DNA from 2 places in the Hydrotalea sp. AMD genome. Region 2 is predicted to be linked to the other one. Evidence: riboswitches for the same ligand, from Rfam matches in the RefSeq annotation. Region 2 holds a riboswitch; the other holds the start of a gene.
The links. Region 2 has a riboswitch for thiamine pyrophosphate ahead of thiS (sulfur carrier protein ThiS). Riboswitches for the same ligand answer to the same signal wherever they lie in the genome.
Positions count from the first base shown of each region.

Region 1: it holds a riboswitch for thiamine pyrophosphate, as region 2 does, so the genes downstream of both, EO766_RS01390 (TonB-dependent receptor) here and thiS (sulfur carrier protein ThiS) in region 2, are expected to answer to the same signal.

Region 1 covers NZ_SCKY01000001.1:312,213-323,357, forward strand. Annotated here, with positions in the region: tRNA gene EO766_RS01380 (tRNA-Met) at 46-117, opposite strand; gene EO766_RS01385 (head GIN domain-containing protein) at 175-900, opposite strand; TPP riboswitch at 1,009-1,130, shown strand; gene EO766_RS01390 (TonB-dependent receptor) at 1,196-3,580, shown strand; gene EO766_RS01395 (rhodanese-like domain-containing protein) at 3,638-3,946, opposite strand; gene EO766_RS01400 (PASTA domain-containing protein) at 3,973-4,785, opposite strand; gene EO766_RS01405 (D-alanine--D-alanine ligase) at 4,838-5,824, opposite strand; gene EO766_RS01410 (4Fe-4S dicluster domain-containing protein) at 6,151-6,498, opposite strand; gene EO766_RS01415 (acyl-CoA reductase) at 6,517-7,590, shown strand; gene EO766_RS01420 (Do family serine endopeptidase) at 7,732-9,258, shown strand; gene EO766_RS01425 (TonB-dependent receptor) at 9,742-11,145, opposite strand, start outside.
Region 2 covers NZ_SCKY01000013.1:35,236-46,380, reverse strand. Annotated here, with positions in the region: gene EO766_RS10765 (thiazole synthase) at 1-248, opposite strand, end outside; gene EO766_RS10760 (thiamine phosphate synthase) at 269-901, opposite strand; gene EO766_RS10755 (hydroxymethylpyrimidine/phosphomethylpyrimidine kinase) at 898-1,665, opposite strand; gene thiC (phosphomethylpyrimidine synthase ThiC) at 1,668-3,533, opposite strand; gene thiS (sulfur carrier protein ThiS) at 3,573-3,776, opposite strand; TPP riboswitch at 3,844-3,934, opposite strand; gene EO766_RS10740 (hypothetical protein) at 4,376-4,756, opposite strand; gene EO766_RS10735 (single-stranded DNA-binding protein) at 4,973-5,323, shown strand; gene EO766_RS10730 (helix-turn-helix domain-containing protein) at 5,970-8,513, shown strand; gene EO766_RS10725 (hypothetical protein) at 8,566-8,736, opposite strand; gene EO766_RS10720 (MFS transporter) at 8,750-9,802, opposite strand; gene EO766_RS10715 (S41 family peptidase) at 10,119-11,145, opposite strand, start outside.

The sequences.
Region 1 (11,145 bases), on a different contig from region 2:
TTTAAAAACTAAAAGCCTCACGAATTGAGGCTTTTAAAGTTTTAGTTGCGAGGGGGGGAATCGAACCTCCGACCTTCGGGTTATGAGCCCGACGAGCTACCGCTGCTCTACCTCGCGATTTAATAAGTTGCAAAATTAAGGTTAGCAAGGTGAACTGCCAAAACTAATTTAACATTAGTCTGCTTTTTGAATGGAAGATGCGCCGCTCGACTGAATATTTTGAATAACGGGATTGCCTTTATATCGTATACTGCTGGCACCACTGGCTTCTAATCGGGTAAAAGTTTTTTCTACATTTACACGAACATTCGATGCGCCGGAAGCAGATACATCGCAGTTGGCTACGGTTAAATCATAACCTTTTATTACACTGGCGCCGCTAACATCTACATTTAAAGTTCCTACCTTTCCTTTCATTGTTGCATTGGATGCTCCGCTTAAGTTAATGGATAATTCAGCTACATTAAAACTGCCTTTTACATAACTGGCACCGGTTGCTTTTAATTTTAAAGCATTTCCTTTTAATTGATCAACAATATTCAACTGGCTGGCTCCTGAAAGCACAATTTTATTTAAATCAGTAACTGTTACATAAGCTTTAATTTTTTTATCGCTCCAATTCCATTTGTTCCAAAAACCACTTTCCGTATAAATGTGCAATACATCATTTTTTACTTCAGTGATAATTTTTGCTTTATCGCCCCCATCGGCACTAATGGCAACGGCATTAGTATTACCTTGTGAAAGGTACACCGTAACAGCACCGGAAACATCTAATCCGGAAAAATTGCCCACCTTCCGTACTTCGGCATTGGCATCATACACCAAATTTTTAACTTCCTGCCCTTTTACAAAAGAAAGCGACAGAAGGGTTACCAGCATCAACATTATTTTTTTCATTGTTATTTGTTTAAAGAAATGAAACAAAAAAGTTAGTTTTTACATTGAAACGCAGCACTGCAAAAAAAGTTACACCCTTTTTAAATTTTTACGCATTAATTTTGCAGCAGATTTTCCCCGGGGTGCTGGATTGCCTTGATGGGTTAACACATCAACAACATCCGGCTGAGATAATACCCGTTGAACCTGAACAGGGTAATTCCTGCGAAGGGAAGGTGTACTGCTTATTTTAGTCAGCCTCTCCATTAGCACAGCTCCCTGTTCCCAAATTTTTTAACCATTTAATCAAAAAAAAATGAAATTCTTTTTGGGAACGCTGGCATTTTTGCTTTGTTATGTTAACAGCTTTAGCCAGATAAAAAAACATGCTTTTCTTTCGGGTGTAGTAGTAGATGCACAAACCAAAAAACCCGTTGCAGGCGCTGCTATTACAACGCAAAACAGAACCACCATTACCGGTGATGATGGCCATTTTATTTTCATGAACCTGATAACCGGCAATACTACCGTTGTTGTAAACAGCATTGGATTTGAAGTGTACAAGCGTACCATTCAAATACCTCAGGAAGGACAAAAGTTAGAAATTACTTTAACCAACATTCCATTATTCCTACAGCCTTTAGAAGTGAAGGCCATCCGCGCAGGCAGTAAAGCACCATTTGCAGTTACCAATATCAATGAACAGGAAATTGCCAAAACCAATCTGGGACAGGATATTCCATTCCTCCTCAACCAAACCCCTTCTGTGTTTGTAAACTCAGATGCCGGCAATGGCATTGGCTATACCGATATCCACATCAGAGGTACAGATGCTACGAGAATAAATGTTACCCTTAATGGTATTCCTTATAATGATGCAGAAAGCCAGGGTACTTATTGGGTGGATTTACCTGATTTTGCTTCATCGCTCAATAGCATTCAAATTCAGCGTGGCGTAGGTACTTCCTCCAACGGCACTGGTGCATTTGGCGCTACCATCAACCTTTCTACCAACGAATTTCATGAAAAGCCTTATGCTGAAGTCAATAATAGTTATGGCTCTTTCAACTCCTGGAAAAATACATTGAAAGTGGGTAGTGGTTTATTGAATGGACATTTTACCGTTGATGCCCGTTTGAGCAAAATCAGCAGCGATGGGTATATTGACCGTGCCAGCTCACTGCTGCAATCATTTGCACTTTCTACCGCTTATATCAACAAAAAAACTTCCATTCGTTTTAATATTTTCTCCGGAAAAGAAAAAACTTATCAGGCCTGGTACGGCGTACCCGATACCCTGTTGGCAAAAGACAGAACCTACAATCCCGCCGGAACAGAAAAACCCGGAGCACCATACGCCAACGAAACCGACAATTACCAGCAAGACCACTATCAGCTATTTCTGAATCAGGAAATCAACAATCGTTGGAATTTTAATACAGCTTTATTCATGACTTATGGCCGGGGTTATTATGAAGAATACAAAGCCGCGCAAAATTTTAGTGATTATGGTTTATCGCCATTTATCGTGGGCAATACGGTACTTGATTCAACCGATTTAATTCGCCGCCGCTGGTTAAGCAACCATTTTTACGGGCAAATTGCCTCACTGCAATACAAAAACGCCAAAGATGAACTCACTATTGGTGGTGGATGGACGCGGTATGAAGGCAACCATTTCGGTAATGTAATATGGGCACAATATGGTGTAACAGAGCCCAACTATCAGTATTATTATTATCCTGCAGTAAAAACCGACATCAATGTGTATACCAAATGGCAACACAATTTTGCAAAGTACTGGTATAGTTTTGCCGATGTGCAATACCGTACCGTTACCCACAATATGCAGGGCTTTGAAGGCAATGGCAATTTAGATGTAAACCGTACTTTTCACTTTGTGAATCCGAAAGCAGGTATTACCTACAGCCACAATAGTTGGCAGGCCTATTTCAGTTATGCCTTGGGTAATAAAGAACCCAACAGAGATGATTTTCAGGCCAGTTTACAAAATCAGCCCGTAGCAGAAACCCTACACGATTTTGAGTTAGGCGTTGCCAGAAAAAATAGCCGTTTTAATTATAGCGCCAATCTGTATTATATGTTGTACAAAAACCAATTGGTGTTAACCGGTATTATTAACGATGTAGGTGCTTATACCCGCATTAATGTTCCGAACAGTTACAGAATGGGAATTGAATTACAAGGTGCATATGTATTTAATGAATGGCTAAATGCGCAAGCTAATTTGAGTTTTAGCAGAAATAAAATAAAAAGCTTTACCGAGTATATAGACAATTATGATACCGGCGGACAAAATGCCGTGCAACACAACAATACAGATATTTCTTTTTCGCCCGATATTATTGGTGGTGTTACCATCAATATTATTCCTGCAAAAAATGTTACCCTTAGTTTGTTAAGCAAATATGTAAGCAAACAGTATATGGATAATACCCAAACCGAAAACAGAAGTTTGCCCGGCTTTTTTACTGAAACCGTTCGCACCAGTTATAGTGTAAAGAATGTAGTATTTAAGGAATGGAATTTTATTCTGCAGGTGAATAATGTATTCAATAAATTATACCAGCCCAACGGTTATACCTATAGTTACATCAGCAACAATCAGTTGTACACCGATAATAATTATTTCCCCATGGCCGGCACCAATTTTATGATGGCTGTGAATATTTTTTTATAAAGATTGTACACAAATTCAACAAAGGAGGTTAGCTGGTTCATCAAGCTAACCTCTTTTTTATCGGCCAAATTTATCTTCCCATGCCAGCATACCACCGGCTAAATTGGTAACATCACTAAAACCTAATTGCTCTAATATCATGGCAGCCTGCATGCTTCTGTTGCCACTTCTGCAATACACAATAATAGGTTCCTCTTTTAAATCTTCAATCGCTTCAATTTGCATGGTTTGTACTTTGCCTAAAGGCAGTAAAATTCCACCAATATTAAATTCTGCATTTTCATGCGGTTCCCGCACATCTATCAGGTTTACCGGTTCGCCATTTTCAATTTTCATTTTTAAGTCATCTACTGAAAGTACTTTCATATTTTTATAAATTAGTGAATGATAGTTTAGTAGCGCAAGGCAGAATCTCTTGCGGGTGGTGGTGTACTACTGATAAATACATCTATCACCTGTCCCTGATGAATTACATTATGCACTTTGGTTCCCGGTGATACTTCGGTAAATACTTCCGGAATTTGTTTCACAATAAAAGCATTCAATGTATCAGACACATTATCCATGGGTACAATTGAACCAATATTAATATTTAAAGCATTCAACTGGTTACGTGCCTGTGCCAAAGTGAGTCCAATTAAATCGGGCACCTGGTATTCACCACTGCCAATACCGCTGCCTAACACAAAACTAATAACGCTGCCCACGGGCAATTTGGTGCCGGGCTTAATGCTGCTTCCATTATACCGTTGCTCTAACACAGCATTACGGGCAATATCCGGTTTATAAGTAGTATCACCCATTTTTAACCCAAGGGTTTGCAAATACATTTGTGCACTTTTAATGGAAAAACCGATTAAGTTGGGCATAGATACTTCGGGTGCTGATGCCCGATTCACGGTTAAATAAATAGTACGCCCCAGTTTAACCTGTGCATCGGCATCTGGACTTTGTTTGGCCACAGCCAATGCCCCAATGGTATTATCATACACTGAATCGATTACCTGCACATGAAAACCCTTTGCGGTTAAAGCTTGTCGTGCAGCATCTATATTTTGCCCAATTACAGAGGGTACTTTTTCGGTTTTATTATGTTGGGTTATAAACGACAACATTTCAATGAAAACAAACAGCGCAACCAATACAATGCCAATGGCTGCCATAATATTTACCCAAAGAGGCTTACGCGTAATGAATTTAAACACGATATTTTTAGTTGGTTCAGTGAAAATAATTGATTTGAAGGGTAAAAGCCATTTAGTATTTGTTAAAAGCCTCCTCAATTAATCGGGTATAAAATTCCTGCAAGCTCCACCCCATTGTTTTAACCTGCTGGGGTACAATACTCGCTTCACTTTGTCCGGGTATTGTGTTCACTTCTAACAAATAAGGCGCTTGCCTGGCTGCATTAAAAATAAAATCCATTCGTACAATACCGCGGCAATTCAACACTTCATAAACCTTTCTTGCTGCTGCTTCTAATTTGTTTTGCCATTCGGCAGGTATAATGGCCGGCGTAATTTCCTTGCTTTTTCCATGGTATTTTGCTTCAAAATCAAAAAAATCTTTTTCGGTCATCACCTCTGTAATGGGCAATACAATAATGTTTCCTTCAGATTTAAATACCCCAATGGTAAATTCACGGCCGGCAATATATTCTTCTACCAACACCTGATTGTCTTCTTGGAATGCTTTTTCAATAGCGGGCATTAGTTCGGCCGCATCATTCACTTTACTCATACCAATGCTACTGCCACCATTATTGGGTTTAATAAACACAGGCAATTGTATGGTTTGCAAAATTTCAGTTGCAGTTACCGGTGTATGATGAAATACATGCATGCTTTTGGCAACCGAAATGCCACTGAATGCTACTACAGCAACGGTATACCGTTTATTAAAGGTAATGGCCGATGTAGCAGCATCACAACTAGTATAAGGCAGATGTAGCATATCAAAATAGCCCTGCATTTTACCATCCTCGCCGGGTGTGCCGTGTATACAAAATAAAACGGCATCAAAATGAATGGTAGTACCCGATTCCTGAATAGTAAAATCGGCTTTGTTCACTGGCTGTTGTTGACCATTGGATGGAATATACCACCATCCTGCCGGAGTAATATCAATCACAAACACATCGTATAATGAGCGATTGATATGCGTTTCTATTGTTTTAGCGCTTTTATAACTTATTTCCGCCTCGCGACTATATCCGCCCGTAACCAAAGCAATCTTTTTCTTCATATATTATGATTAATACTTTTTACCATTTGCAATTATCATGTGTATTAAAAGGCCAACCCAATTACCTTTTTTACATGTATACGCCAAATATAGCAACTATTCTATGTTTACAATGGATACGAGTTGGAGAATCAGCAGCTATGCTCAGCACCAATCGGCTACAAAAAAGGTGAAGAAACCTATAGCTTCTTCACCTCACGCTGGCGGGAAATATCACCCACCGTTACAGAATGTTACTTTTCAGTAGCATTTGATTGACCTTATAAAGTTAATATGCTTTTGTAGAAAATGACAAATTTTTTTCTACAAAAAAATATGCACAAATGTTAAATATGCAAACGGTCTTTTTTAGCAAGCAGCCCTTCTACTGTTTCCTGATACATTTCATCGGGTACGCAACAATCTACCGGACAAACAGAGGCGCATTGGGGCTCTTCATGAAAACCCTGACACTCCGTACATTTATTGGGAACAATATAATAGGTATCGGTTGATATGGGTGGAAAGCGTTGTTCTACATCCACAGCAGTACCGTCCATTAAAGTAAACGTGCCTTTTACAGTAGTTCCATCGGCAATTGCCCATTCAACACCGCCTTCGTAAATAGCATTATTGGGGCATTCGGGCTCACAGGCACCGCAATTAATACATTCATCTGTAATTTTAATGGCCATAAGTGTAATTTTGAATTTTTGAAAGATGTAACAAATTTAAACGCAAAAGCAATTCAACAAATGGATTTAGCACAAAGAATTATCGCATTGAGCAAATTAGGCGCCTATATGCAGGCAAATGAGGCAGAATGGCAAGCTATAAAAAAAATAGCTGCCGAAAAAAATCTCTGGTTTTTACCCGAATTTATTGATACAGCCATTGAAAATATTTGTACCGCTTTTTTACAGGAAGATAAATTAGCCGCCTGGGTACAGCAATACGATATTGCCCAACACAATGCAAGCCCCAAAAATATTGGTATTGTAATGGCTGGTAATATTCCATTGGTTGGGTTTCATGATTTTTTATGTGTATGCATCAGCGGGCACAATGCCATTATTAAACCTTCTTCAAAAGATGAAGTACTGATCACCCACCTGATACAAAAATTATTTGTCTTTGAGCCTTCACTGAAAGATAGCATCACTATTGCGCCACAATTAAAAGGCTGTGATGCCTATATTGCCACAGGCAGCAATAACAGTAGCCGGTATTTTGACTATTATTTTGGAAAATATCCGCACATTATACGCCGCAACAGAACCTCTGTAGCACTGTTAACCGGTGAGGAAACAAAAGAGGAACTTGCTGCCCTGGCCTCAGACATTCAATTGTATTTTGGTTTGGGATGCAGAAATGTTACCAAAATTTATGTTCCGGAAAATTATGATTTCATCCCTCTGCTGCAAGCCTTGAAGCAATACGATTATTATATGGATTTTCATAAATACAAACACAATTATGATTACCAACTGGCTGTATTAATTATGAGCAATCAGTATTATATGACCAATGAATCGGTGCTGCTGGTAGAAAAAGAAACACTCTTCTCTCCCATTGCACAAATACACTACGGTTATTACAGCAATGCACAGGAATTGAAAAAAACATTGCAACGAAACAACGATGTACAATGCATTGTTAGCAAAAAAGATGTACCTTTCGGAAATGCGCAACAACCGGCACTGAACGATTATGCCGATGGAGAAGACACCTTATTGTTTTTAAACAACATTGCTAATTACAACCATGTTAACCAAAACGTGTTATAATTTTTTTGAGTTCACTAACAGAAAATACGACAAGCATCGTAAAACATTTGTTAAATGGATTTTTACTAACAAACAGTATTCAAACTGCTGCGTTACTTTGCAATAGAAGTTTAATTTTTCACATTTATTAATGTATATACTATGAAACTTAAAAACGTGTTAGCGATTGTTGCCATTAGTGCTGCAACCGCTTTATTAAGTGTATGGGGCTTTGGCCGTTATCAGGAATACAGGTATGCAGGTATGCAGGAACCCGGTAAATTACCCGTAAATTATGCCGGTTTTTTTAACAACCATTCCGGACCATCAGACAACAGTTTTGATTTTACAGAGGCTTGTGCTGCTGCCACACCTGCAGTTGTTCATATTAAAACCAGAACCAAAGCCAAACAGGTTAGCAATGACTTACCCAAACGCAATGACCCATTCAGCGATTTTTTTGGCGATAATATGTTTGGCGATTTATTTGGTGGCATGGGCCCCAGAATTATTCCTGAACAAAGAGCCAGTGGCAGTGGGGTTATTATTAGTGAAGATGGCTATATTGTTACCAATAACCACGTGGTTGATGGTGCCGATGAAATTAATATTACCTTACCTAACCGCAAAACGTACAAAGCAACGGTAGTAGGTACCGACCCCAGTAGTGATTTGGCTGTTATTAAAATTGATGCCAAAAACCTTCCCTATCTGGTATACGGCAATAGTGATGAAGCCAAATTAGGACAATGGGTACTGGCTATTGGTTATCCATTAACTTTAGATGTTACGGTTACCGCCGGTATTATTAGTGCCAAAGCCAGGCAGATTAATATTAACTCACGCCAAAGTGCAACACCGATTGAATCATTTATCCAAACCGATGCGGCAGTTAACCCGGGTAACAGTGGCGGTGCATTAATCAATACCCGTGGCGAATTAATTGGTATTAATTCGGCCATTGCCTCTCCTACCGGTTCTTATGCAGGATACTCTTATGCTATTCCGGTGAACATTGTAAAAAAAGTTGTGAACGATATTATTAAATACGGAACCGTACAACGTGCATTTTTGGGTATATCTTATCCTAAAGATGGGTTGAGTGATGAAGAGAAAAAACAAGCCGGTATTAAAGATGTAAACAATGGTATTTATGTATTGGATGTACCCGCCGGTGGTGCCGCTGCTGAGGCAGGCATTAAAAAAGGCGATATTATTACCAACATCAATGGGGTGACCGTTACCACAGGACCAGAAATGGTTGAACAAATTGCCCGTTACAAACCGGGTGATAAAATTACACTGGGTTATATCAGAAACGGCGAACAGAAAACCGTGAACGTTACCCTTAAAAACAAAGCAGGTAACACCAATGTAGTGAAGGTAGCCAATGTAATGGATCGTTTGGGAGCCGATCTGGCGAATGTAGATAAGAAGACCGCCGATGCCAATAACCTAAATGGTGGTGTAGTAGTAAAGAAAATACAGCCCGGTGGCGCTATTCAAAAATCACGCATACAGGAAGGATTTGTGATTACTGCCGTAAATGGTATTGAAGTAAAAACAGTAGACGATTTAAAAGCTGCCCTATCTAATTCCAGCAATAGTGGTACCGTTAGAATAGATGGTATTTATCCCGGTTATGGTGATACCTATAGCTATCCCGTTCGGATTGACGGTGGTGAATAACACAACACAGATTAACCCGTGTATAAAAAAAGGCCATCTTGTAAAAGGTGGCTTTTTGATGACTGTAGGTTTTCACTACTTTTAAAAGAATCATTTTTTTGTGATAGCCATACATGAGTAGCCGCATGTCCAATTACTTATGTTCTCATGAAAGTTATTTTCATGCATCAATACAACAGAAAATGAAAACATCAACAACAAAGGCTACAACAAATACTTAAAATTAGAAGGCAATATATCTATAGCTATTGATTATCAAAAGTTTCATCAGGATAAAGTCTGGGATGGGTTAAAAGGATACACCACCAATACCAAAATATCCGATAAGCAGGTCATTGAAAATTATAAGAACCTATGGCACATTGAAAGAGCCTTTAGGGTGCCAAAAATGAGTGGCAGGGGTGGCCTGGAATAAATTCTGAATGCTATGATGGTGATTGATAAATTGGAAATACAAATACATCAACAATTCAGTAGCATATACTAACCATTGTCTAATCCATTTCCCCCGGAATCTGGCTTGGTATTGTCGTCTTTTTTAAATTCTAACTTACCAAATTTCCAAGTAAAATTGAGTCCGATAGAGCGAAAAGGAATTTGTCTTAAATTATTGGTGGTAAAATTGGGTCCTGTTAAAACCGTTCTCTGATCAAGATATTGACTGAATACATTTACTGCTGTTAAAGCCAAACTTCCTTTTTTGTTCCAAAATTGTTTACGAACCGCAAAGCTGTAAGTAGTGAAAGAGGGATACCTGCCCTGTACTTCATTTCTGGCAGAACGAAAATTACCAAATACTTCTGCTGCTACATCATGTTTAAACTGGTAACTCGCATTTAAATTAATATGGTAATTGAAACTATTTGAATTATAGCCAGGATCTAATGCGTTGATGGTATTGCGTTCATAAAAAAACATATTGGTTCGCAGGTTCAGTGCATTGGATACATCAATACTGGAAAATAAATTTATACCTATATTTTTTTCCAAGCCAATGTTCTGTCGGGTACTCACTGATACATTTGTAAAAACTGAATCTCCTACGGTATAATCAGGATAAAAAACCACATAGGGCTGAATATCATGATTAGAAGTTCGATAAAAGGCTGCTACCATAAAAGAACCAATATTATTAATTTGCTTGTTGTAACTCAACTCATAGCGGTTACCTATTTGGGGTTGTAAATAAGGATTACCTGTTGAAATATTTTTAGGATCGCTAGTATTAACGAAAGGGTTCAAATCCTGATAGCTGGGGCGTTCTATTCGTTTAGAGTAGCTAATTTTTAAAGTTGAATTGCCGGTTAATTTTCTGATGAAGTAAACACTGGGTACAAATGTATTGTAACCCGGGGTTTTTACCTGGGAGATTGCATTGGAATAATAATCGTTTATTTCAGTTCTTTCGTAACGTCCGCCAACTTTAGCATCAAACAAGGTCCCAACCGGAAAACTTAATTCGCTATATACAGCATATACCTGCTGATGGTAGTTGAGATGGTTGGATTGTGTAGAATCAAAATAATAATTGCCGGTATTGTTATTGAGTGAAAGAATGGAAGCTGTACTGTTAATATCGGTTAAAGTAACTCTGCCTCCGGTTCCAAATTTTATTTTTGAGGTAATGGGTTGTGTATAATCTACCGTCAATACATGTACGTTATTGGTACCCGGATTATCGTTCTGTGTTCCAAAAAACTTTGAATCGGATGGTACTAAAAACTGCTCGCTGTTTGAGTAACCATGATTATGTCCAAAACTGGAATTCAATGAAATATCTAATTCCTGATCGGGCTTTGCAAATGTTTTCTTGTAATTTAAATTGGCATCAATATTATGAAAATGAAATCCGCCATTTGAGTTACTGAAAGAAGCGATGTCAGATAA
Region 2 (11,145 bases):
AATACAGCCTCTTTTGCATTTCGAACACCGGATGTGTTGGGAATTAAATGAAACTGATTGTTTTGTAAATAGGGTATAATTGCTTCGTCGGCAGATAAAATTTCAATTCTTTTCAGCGCTACCGTTACCAATTCGGAGCCCGAGGCCAATAAAGCCTCCTGCATGAGCAAATGATTTCCAAATTTTCCGGTACCCGTTAAAAGCCTGCTATTAAAAGGCATTCCTGCTATTATTAATGAATCATTCATTTTAATTATATATTAATAGTTCAAAATGTATTTACAGATATTATTTTCTGACATTCCTGCATGATTCTTTGCGCTGCATTTAACATATTCTTTTCTTTAGCAATAGCGCCTGCAACCGCAATACCATACAATCCGGTTTGTAATAGTGGAACTATATCCTCAACCTGTATACCTCCTATACCAATTACTGGTGGCGCATTAATGCCCTTTGCTTTTAATTCTTTGAAAATAGTTCTATAGCCTTCTATACCAAGTATTGGGCTGAGTTTTTGTTTTGTAGTGGTAAATCGAAAAGGGCCTAATCCAATATAATTAGCAGTACTATCAGCTAAATTAATGATATCGCCCAGTGTGTTTGCTGTACAACCAATAATGTAATCATTTCCTAATAATTTTCGAGCATCTGTTATTGGCATATCTTCTTTGCCTATATGAACACCGTCGGCTTTAATATCAAATGCCAGCTCCACATTATCATCTATAATAAATACAGCCTCATATTGTTTACATACCTTTTGAACAGCTAAGGCAATTGTTTTGTAATGAGCATAATCTACCTGCTTTAAACGAAGTTGTATCCATTTTACACCACCACTGCATGCAGCAGCAGCCTGTTCGGCAGAAGTGGCAATAAATTGTACGGGCTGAATCATATATTGATTTTGCTTAAATAGTGATATCCGATAAGTGAATTGCTACTGGAAAGGAAATGATGTGTATATTTTGCAGCTGTTTCGGCAGCTTGTTCTATTTTCAAACCATTTGCCAATGCAGTTATGAGTGCTGATGATAGAACACAACCGCTGCCGTGTTTACTTCCCTTAGGTAATCGTTCGTGTTTATAATGATAGCTGTTTTTATTGTAGTAAAGCATATCTATAACTGCTTCTTGATTGGTTGTATGACCGCCCTTTAAATAAACTGCACAAGATTTACTGATTTCATTAAACAATTGGAGATATTGAGCGCCAAATAAAATTTCTGCTTCAGGAAGATTAGGCGTTATAACATTTACTGAATTTAAAATGTTTTCTAATAATTTTTTTTCAATACAGTTATGAAATAAAAATCCTGCACTTGCTTTCATGATAGGGTCCCAAACAATAATAGCATCTGGAATTTTTTTTCTTAAAAACAGCAGAAGCTCATACAATGCAGCCAGATTTTGAACTATGCCAATTTTAATATATTTAAAATTAAACCTACTTGTTAAAATATTTATTTGTGCTTGCATGTCTTTTAAAGAAACCCATTCAACTTTTTCAAAAGCAATATCATTTTGCCAGGTATTGGCAGAAAGAACGCCCAATCCATAACCACCATTTGCTTCAATGGTTTTTATATCAGAGAGAATGCCGGCTCCGCCACTCGGATCAAATCCTGCAATTGTTAGTATATAAGGTCTTGTAGCTGTCATGCTTATCTATAAATTTCTGCTCCTGTTGCTTTAAATTCTTTTGATTTTTCTTCCATACCTTTTATTTGTAACTTTTCCTGTTCTTCGCTAAAATTTCTAATATCCTGTGTAATTTTCATGGAACAGAAATGAGGACCGCACATAGAACAGAAATGTGCAATCTTAGCTCCATCAGCAGGCAGCGTTTCATCATGAAAGGAACGGGCAGTATCGGGATCTAATGATAAATTAAATTGGTCTTCCCAGCGAAACTCAAATCTGGCTTTACTTAACGCATTGTCACGATATTGTGCACCGGGGTGCCCCTTTGCCAGGTCTGCCGCATGTGCAGCAATTTTGTATGTAATTACACCATCTTTTACATCTTTTTTGTTTGGTAAACCAAGGTGTTCTTTTGGAGTTACATAGCAAAGCATGGCCGTTCCATACCATCCAATCATTGCAGCACCAATTGCAGAAGTAATATGATCATATCCCGGCGCAATATCAGTTGTTAAAGGGCCCAATGTATAAAATGGTGCTTCATTACATTCTTTAAGTTGTTTTTCCATGTTTTCTTTAATCAGGTGCATTGGTACATGGCCGGGGCCTTCAATCATCACTTGTACATCATGTTTCCATGCAATTTTTGTTAATTCGCCAAGTGTTTCTAATTCTGCAAATTGTGCAGCATCATTTGCATCGGCAATAGAACCGGGGCGCAAACCATCTCCTAATGAAAAACTTACATCATAAGCTTTCATAATAGCACAGATTTCTTCAAAATGTGTGTAAAGAAAACTTTCTTTATGGTGTGCTAAACACCATTTTGCCATAATACTACCACCTCTTGAAACAATTCCGGTTAACCTTTTGGATGTGAGTGGAATATAACGCAGTAATACCCCGGCATGAATTGTAAAATAATCTACCCCTTGTTCTGCCTGTTCAATCAATGTATCTTTAAAAATTTCCCAGGTTAAATCTTCTGCTTTACCATTTACTTTCTCTAATGCCTGATAAATTGGTACTGTTCCTACAGGTACCGGACTGTTTCTTATGATCCATTCTCTGGTTTCATGAATATTCTTTCCGGTTGATAAATCCATTAAAGTATCGCCTCCCCAGCGGCAACTCCATACTGCTTTATCTACCTCCTCTTCAATAGAAGAAGTAACAGCAGAATTACCAATATTGGTATTTATTTTAACTAAAAAATTACGGCCTATTATCATCGGTTCACTTTCAGGATGGTTAATATTGGCAGGTATAATAGCTCTGCCAGCTGCCACCTCATCTCTAACAAATTCAGGCGTTATTTTTTTTATTGGCATTCCTGCACCAAAACTATTACCTGCATGTTGTTGATCAAGCAATGGATTATTTTGCCTTTCCTCTATTTGCTGGTTTTCACGAATTGCTATGTATTCCATTTCTGGAGTAATAATACCTTTTCGTGCATAATGTAATTGGGTTACATTCCTGCATGCCTTTGCTTTATATGGTTTTCGAATATGTTGAAATTGCAGACTTTTCAGATCCGGATTATTTAATCGCTGTCTACTATATTCCGATGAGAAATCGTTTAATAACTCTACATCACCGCGTTCAGTGATCCATGATTCTCTTATACGGGGTAATCCCTTTCTTATATCAATTTCTATTGCAGAATCGGTATAAGGGCCGCTGGTATCATAAACTGTTACAGGTGCATTAGACAATACTTCTTCCTTTCCCAATGAGGAATGAATTGTATCGCCCAATTGAATTTCCCGCATAGCTACTTGAATATTAAACAACTTACCCGGTACATAAATTTTTTTTGAACCACTTATTGGAGTTGTTATAATCAGATCGCTTTCAGCTTTCGTTTCTTTATCCTTATTCATATTTATAATTGTGTTGAATAAAAGTATTAAATAATTAAATTATCCTCCCTGCGAAGCCCGAATCAAAACAAGCTTATCATTTGGTTGTAATTGATACTCGTCCCAGTCTTTTTTTTGAATAACAGTATTGTTAACTGCCACTGCAATTCCATTGTATGAAGTAATTGCAAGTTTATCTAGTAGCGCTGTAATAGTTTGGCCTTCAGATAATTCTATCTGAGCCTCATTTAAATGAATAGTCATATACCATTAATAATGGTGAAATAAAAAAGAACCAATAAACTTTAGGAAATACAAAAAAGCAGCAAAAAAAGAAGTATTTACTTTTCCCTACGCAGGCATTATCCTGATCAGGTAAAGGGTATCATCTCAGCCGTATTTCGGCACCCCTAAAGCATTTCAAAAGTAGTGTATTCTAACAATAAAAAAGAATTAAAATTTTAAACTGCAGATTAAAAAATCGCAAATTAATTTTTACTACATATAAATTATAGTAGCTTATTCCAAAAATTATTTTTTTGAATCACACCCCAATTGTATTAGATAGTTCTATAAAAAATAACTAATGCTATTTTGCTTGGTTAACAATAGCATAGCATAGTTTTATAAGCGCCTACTACCAGAGGCTTCCTGCTCCTTGTACAATTACAAAAAGCCCCTTTTCATTTACATAGCCTTTTCTGAACACAAGTATGCTTAGTGTATCTTTACCCAACAATGCTTCGGAATTAGCCCAACCGCACACCGGATCAAATGTGTATTGTATAAAAAGAGGTAGCGTCCACTTTTCTTTATTATATCGAGGCAACAACCACCCACCTCCATTAAAGGAGTAGCCCCCACTATGCCTCTTTTCTTTTTACCAATAAATACCAATTGTTTTCTAATGGCAGATAGCCATAATCATAACAGAAAAAATAGGTATCGCCCTTTTTGTTGGTATAGGTATGGGTGTGGTATGTGAAAGAAAATCCTTTTTGTACCAATTTTTCCTGCGGCAGTTTTATCATACCCAATGCTTGGGGTAGTAATTCTTCCAATATTTTCCTGTTTTTAATCAGGCTGTTATTAATGCTGCGCACATAACTGCTGTAATGGCTTTTGGCTTTGAGTTCGTTGTTGTAAGTATTACGACAGGCATCATCGCAAAATTTTTTGTCGGCCCGGCCTTTCACAGGCTTACCACAACACAAACAGGTTTTTATGGGAGTGGATAACGACATCAGCAAAGGGTTTTAAACTACAATATAGTAAATATTTATCTGTGTGCAAACGTTTAAACACATTTATATACGATTAGAAATAATTAAAAACCGACTCCTGTTTTTGAACCGTTGCAATTTTGTGTTGTTGAAGCGGGAATGACGTCGCCGGCTTTAATTGAAATAAACAAAATTCATCATCGCTGTTCAAACCAATACAGCACAAATTGTAAAACTATGTACGCTTTAAAAAACAAAGTTCAGTTAATCGGAAACTTAGGTAATGCTCCAGAAATTAAAAATTTAGATGGGGGCAAAAAAATGGCTCGTTTTAGTGTAGCCACCAGCGAAACCTATCGCAATGCAAAAGGCGAAAAAATTGCTGAAACGCAATGGCACAATATTGTTGCCTGGGGTAAGGTGGCCGAAATTGCCGAGAAATATTTACAAAAAGGGAGTGAGGTGGCATTGGAAGGCAAATTGGTTTCCCGTTCTTATAACGACAAAGCGGGTAATAAAAAATACATTACCGAAGTGCAGGTAAACGAAATATTAATGTTAGGGGAAAAGCAGGGGGTTAAGGCTTAATGCAAACATCGGGTATGCAATACAAGCAGGGAAGGGCGATAGAATATACCTTCCCTGTACTTACCCGGTTAAACAACAGAGTATATGTTCAGCAAATCCTTACAACTATTGTTTTGTTTACTTTATGCTAATGGTTTGCCATGGTTAGTATAACATAATTCAGATTTTTATGCAATTAAACTAAAGCGGATTGCAAAGGAGGATAATTGAGATTGATTGTTACGCTGTAGTATTATGTGGTATTATTTTTTATAAAGCTTGAGCTGGAAAAATAACAGAATTCAGCAATTGTATGATTACAGCAGATATTTGGTTGCCAAAAATTGGTTACCAATAAATGGAATGATGTAAGAGAAAAGCAACTGCTAATTTGTTTGTAATTTTAAACGTTAACCCTTGTTTAACTGTACATTAAATTGCAGTTTTTTTTAAAAAATGTTACCCGAATAAAGGCTTGCTGCAATAGTGCCGGGTAGGTTTTTTAAAAATTACAAATTTTCTGTAAATACACTTGAAACAATCATTCATTTGAAACGAAAAGAAAAATAATCCATCCCTTTATCCGCTCATTTATAAAAATGCCGGAAAAGGTTTTGCAACCATCTGTTTTTGAAAACAAATTGTATCCAATTATCTTTAATCCCTCATGGTAACAGATACTTCCAACAAAGCCTTTCAATTAGCAAGTGATTTTATTCAATATACCCAACGTTCTGTTTTTTTAACCGGAAAAGCAGGTACTGGTAAAACCACATTTTTAAAATATATAAAAGAACAATCGCTTAAACAATTAGCCATTGTTGCACCCACGGGTGTTGCTGCAATCAATGCCGGCGGCGTTACTATCCATTCTTTTTTTCAATTGCCATTCAGTCCATTTATCCCGGAAACCAATACAAAAAATTATTTTCAATCAAATGTCAAAAACGCATCGCCCGAATTGATGGACCGGCATTATTTATTGGGCCGAATAAAAATAAATACAGAAAGAAGAAGAATTTTTAATGAGCTGGAACTACTGATTATTGATGAAATTAGTATGGTTCGGGCTGATGTGCTGGATGCTATAGATACTGTGTTGCGCCATTTTAGAAAACGTCATTTCGAGCCTTTTGGCGGTGTTCAGGTTTTGTTGATTGGTGATATGTATCAACTGCCGCCTGTTGCCAAACAGGAAGAGTGGCAAATTTTATCGGAATACTATGATAGCCCTTATTTTTTCAGCAGCCGGGTTATACAGGCAGCACCACCAGCTTATATTGAATTAGATAAAATATACCGGCAAAAAGATGCTGATTTTATTGAAATATTGAATCAAATTCGCAACAATTGCTTAAGCGATAACGGTTATACCTTGTTGCACCAACATTATCGGCCCGATTTTCAGAGTGCAGATGCAGACGGGTACATCATGTTAACCACCCACAACGAAAAAGCAGACCATATTAATGCGCAACAATTAAAAAAGCTAACCAAACCCTTACATACCTTTCATGCCAGCATTGAACAGGATTTTCCGGAAAAAAATTATCCTGCCGATGTTGCATTGCAATTAAAGGTAGGGGCACAGGTAATGTTTATTAAAAACGATGCGGATAAAGCCAAACGTTATTTCAACGGTAAAATTGGGATAATTGATAAAATGGAAGAAGATAAAATATTTGTTCGTTGTGCCAACGAACCCGATTTAATTGAAGTGAAAAAATACCGTTGGGAACATGTTCGATATGCACACAATGCACAAAAACAACAAATTGAAGAAGAGGTAGTGGGCGCATTTACACAGTATCCGCTGCGTTTGGCCTGGGCCATCACTATTCATAAAAGTCAGGGCCTTACTTTTGAAAAAGCCATTATTGATGCCGGCGCTGCTTTCGCGCCCGGACAGGTATATGTAGCACTAAGCCGATGTACCAGTTTGCAGGGAGTAGTACTTCATAGCAAGATTTCAGCACAGAGTTTACATACCGATCAACGCATTGTAAATTTTGCAGCAGGTTGCAAAACAGAAGCTTTGCCTTACACTTTACAGCAATCAAAAAAGTTATTTCAACAAAAAACAATTATTGCATTATTTAATTTTGAAACTGTTACTAACCTGTGTGCTGCTTTAAAAACACTTATTACAGAACAACAAACTGCCTTTAATGATACTGCAATAGACTTTGTACAAAAAATTTCAGAAAAAATTGATGCACTAATTGAAGTAGGAAAAAAATTTCATCCGCAATTAATTCAATTGTTTCAGGAAGATGAACTGCCGGAGGCAATACCAGCCTTACAACTAAGAATACAGCAGGCCGCTCTTTATTTTGATAAAGAAATACAAACCCTGTTAGAATTTTTAAAAATCTCACCAGTAAGTACAGACAGTAAATTGCAGGCTTTACATTACAATGATTTAATCAAGGAATTGTATACACAATTAGCAAAACAACAATACCAATTGCAATTATGCAACAATGGTTTTTATGTGGATGTTTTTTTGCAGAAGAAAAAAGCGTATACAATGCCCTTCTTTTCCGTAAATGCATATGCAACCGCAATACAAACCACCAATAAACCGGTTCCGAATGCAGCATTGTTTAAATTATTAAAAGCACAACGCGATAGCCTTTGCGAAAGCAAAAATCTGCCCATTTATATGGTTGCAGGCAGCAATAGTTTGTATGAAATGGCGCAATACCTTCCACAAACATTGAACGATTTAAAAAAAATAAGCGGTTTTGGTACCGTTAAAACCGCTCAGTATGGCATGATTTTTTTAGATATTATTCAACGCTATTGCAATGAACATGATTTGCCTTCGTTGATGGATCAAATAAAAGTGAAAAAAGAAAGAAAAGAAAAATCAGACAAAGTAGTAAAGCCTGACACAAAACTCATCAGTTTCCAACTATACCAATCCGGCAAAAGTATAGCCGTCATTGCTGAAGAGCGGCAATTAACGGTACAAACCATCCAAAATCATTTATCGCACTATGTTGCAGAAGGAAAATTAAAGGTTACAGATTTTCTTCCCGAAAAAAAACTCAATTCCATATTGCCTCTGTTAACAAATGATACTATAGCAAAAGGCATAACATTCATAAAGCAGAATGTTGTTGCTGACATTAGTTATGCCGATATTAGAATGGCCATTGCCTGGAAAACTTTTTTAGAAAAACAAAATACAATTATTACAAAATAATGCAACCGGGAAAATGTGTTCGGGTTCTTTCCGCTAATTTATTATATTACATTCATTCGCTTTGCTGCGTAACATTTTCCTTTATTACCACTAAATAAGAAATACCAAGACTAAGTATGCCAATACCTGAAAGTGATGCATATCCCAAATAGTGTTGCAAAGGCGCACTTACAAAGCTTCCCAAAACAGAAGCAATGGCCAAAATTGCATTGAATAAGCCCATGGTAGCGTCTTTATTATAGGGTATAGGGAGAAAGTTTTACTTTCAAATCAGTACCCGAAATACTGATTAATGGCCAGGTAATTACCAATAAAATAAACCCGGGAATTGCCACACATTCTTTTCCAAAAGGAAGGAAAAAAGCGCCAAACAACATCATAAAACCTGCAAAACGCAATAACAAAGCTGCCCGGTAAACTTTATTGCTGCCCCATTTTGCAGAAAGCTTTCCGCCATAAGTATATAAAATAATGGCGGCTGCAGAAAACAAGCCATAAATAAAAGAGGTTAATGAAGAAGATACCGCATACGCATTTTTTAAGGTTACCGGCAAATAAGCAAAGAAGGAAGAAATACCGAAACACAATAAAAACCAGGAAACCATAAAGCGACCAAAGGGAGTGGTTGTTTTGCTTTTTATTGAGCCCACCGTTTCGTAAATTTTTATAAAAGAAAAATGCAACGTGTTGCTATACATTTCTATTCTGGCAAAAAATCCGAGAAAATGTATATCCGTTATTTTCAGTAATTTCTCTTTCAATCCAGTTAATGCAATATGCGGCATTTGTTGTTTTGGAATACTTTTTCTAACAATCAGCAATGCCGGTATTAATATGATGGCAGCAGCAATAAACCCAACCTGTATATTCACTACAAACGCACTGGCCATTAACAGGCCGGTTACCTGACCTATCCCATAAAATGTTTGCAACCAGACAATACGAGGCTCCCATTCTTTCTGTGGATTAAACTCAACCACAAAAAGAGTAGCAACTGTAGTGGTGGCATCAACAGAGGCGCCTGCCAAAAATGCCAACAGCATCCATATCCATAATGCATTAAAATAAGTAATACAAAAACCTACCAGCATTAACACCGCTATTCCCGAAAAAAACAGCAATCGGTGCATTTGATACTTATCTGCCAGTCGGCCCCAAATAAACGAACACAATAACCCCAAATTATTAGCACTCAAAACAATTCCCACCCAACTTACCTGATGCGATAAATCGGCCACCATTAATGGCAATAAAATAAGCATTAATCCGGCAGCTATAATTCCAACCAATGCATACCCATAATACTATTGCACAACCTATCGCCGTGGTTCCTGTAAATACATCAAAACACGCTCTATTCTTAATTTCAGCCTTTTCTTTATTAAAATTTCTTTATTCAAAAACATGCTTGCAACATTTAATACAATTCTACAAATGTTAACACAAGACAGTGATAAAATGTTATCGTAACGTAGGGTTTTTGGGCATGTTCATAATATAATAAAAAATTATGAGTATTGCATGTTCTGAATAAACAAAAAGCTAAAAATCAGATGAAATTTCTGCAAAAAAGCGTGAGGGTGACAAAAGAAATGTTAGACTTTTTTACTTGTTTTGTACTATTTTGAATATTACCTGTTGTAAAGCATTGGGCGGCAGGGTTAAATGGTTACGTTGCTGCGGCTGCACCCACATATCGGGCAAAACGCCCTTGCCATTTTTAGGCCTTGCACTATCTAATACTACCCGATACATGGGCAATGTAATGCGTAGTTTAGAATTGGGTAATTTGAGATGAGGTAAAAACAGTGCATTGTTGCCATAATACGCACCTCCCGAAGGTGTTCCAGCAATTAGTACATTCGGCTGCCCCTTTAAACTGCCGGTAAACATAGCGGCTGCAGAAAATGTGTAGCCATCTTGCAACAAAAAGATATGACCGTTAAAATGTTTTTTTAATTTAGGACGATAAATATGGGTTTCAATCCTTTTTGCATGAAACAACCTATCTGCCCCTTTTACTGAACCCCATTGCATGGGAAACCAATACAACCACCAAGGAAGAATGTAACGCTTATCCCACATGGTTTTGTGCAAGGATACTGCTGTGTCGGCCACTTTAAAAGGCTGCCGAATTAAATATTTGGTAAGCAAAACCGATTTATTAACATTACCACCTCCATTACCCCTTACATCAACTATTAAATGAGTAATTTTTTGTTGTTTTATGGTGCGAAAAGATTTGCGGAAAAACCCCCTTAACCTGCCACCGCTAAAACTGCTTACATACATATAAGCAAAGCGATGCAGGGTATCTATTTGCAAAGAACGTTTTAATTGCAATGCAGATATTTTTTTAGAAGGTAACGGATAGGCCTTATTGCTTCTTATGGTAGTAGCATGAAGCGCACTTGTATCTTTTTCAGGAACATAATTTTTGAGGCATACCGTTTTTTTTGCTCCGGAGGTATCAATATATTGTAATTGATAGGTACTATCTAAACCAAATACCAACCGATACCAAGCTGGAAAATTGTTGCTGATTACCTGTGCTTTAAAATATGGATTATTGGCATCGGCACTGATGAACTGATAAAGGGAGTCGATAATTTGTGCAGCCGAAAATTGATTG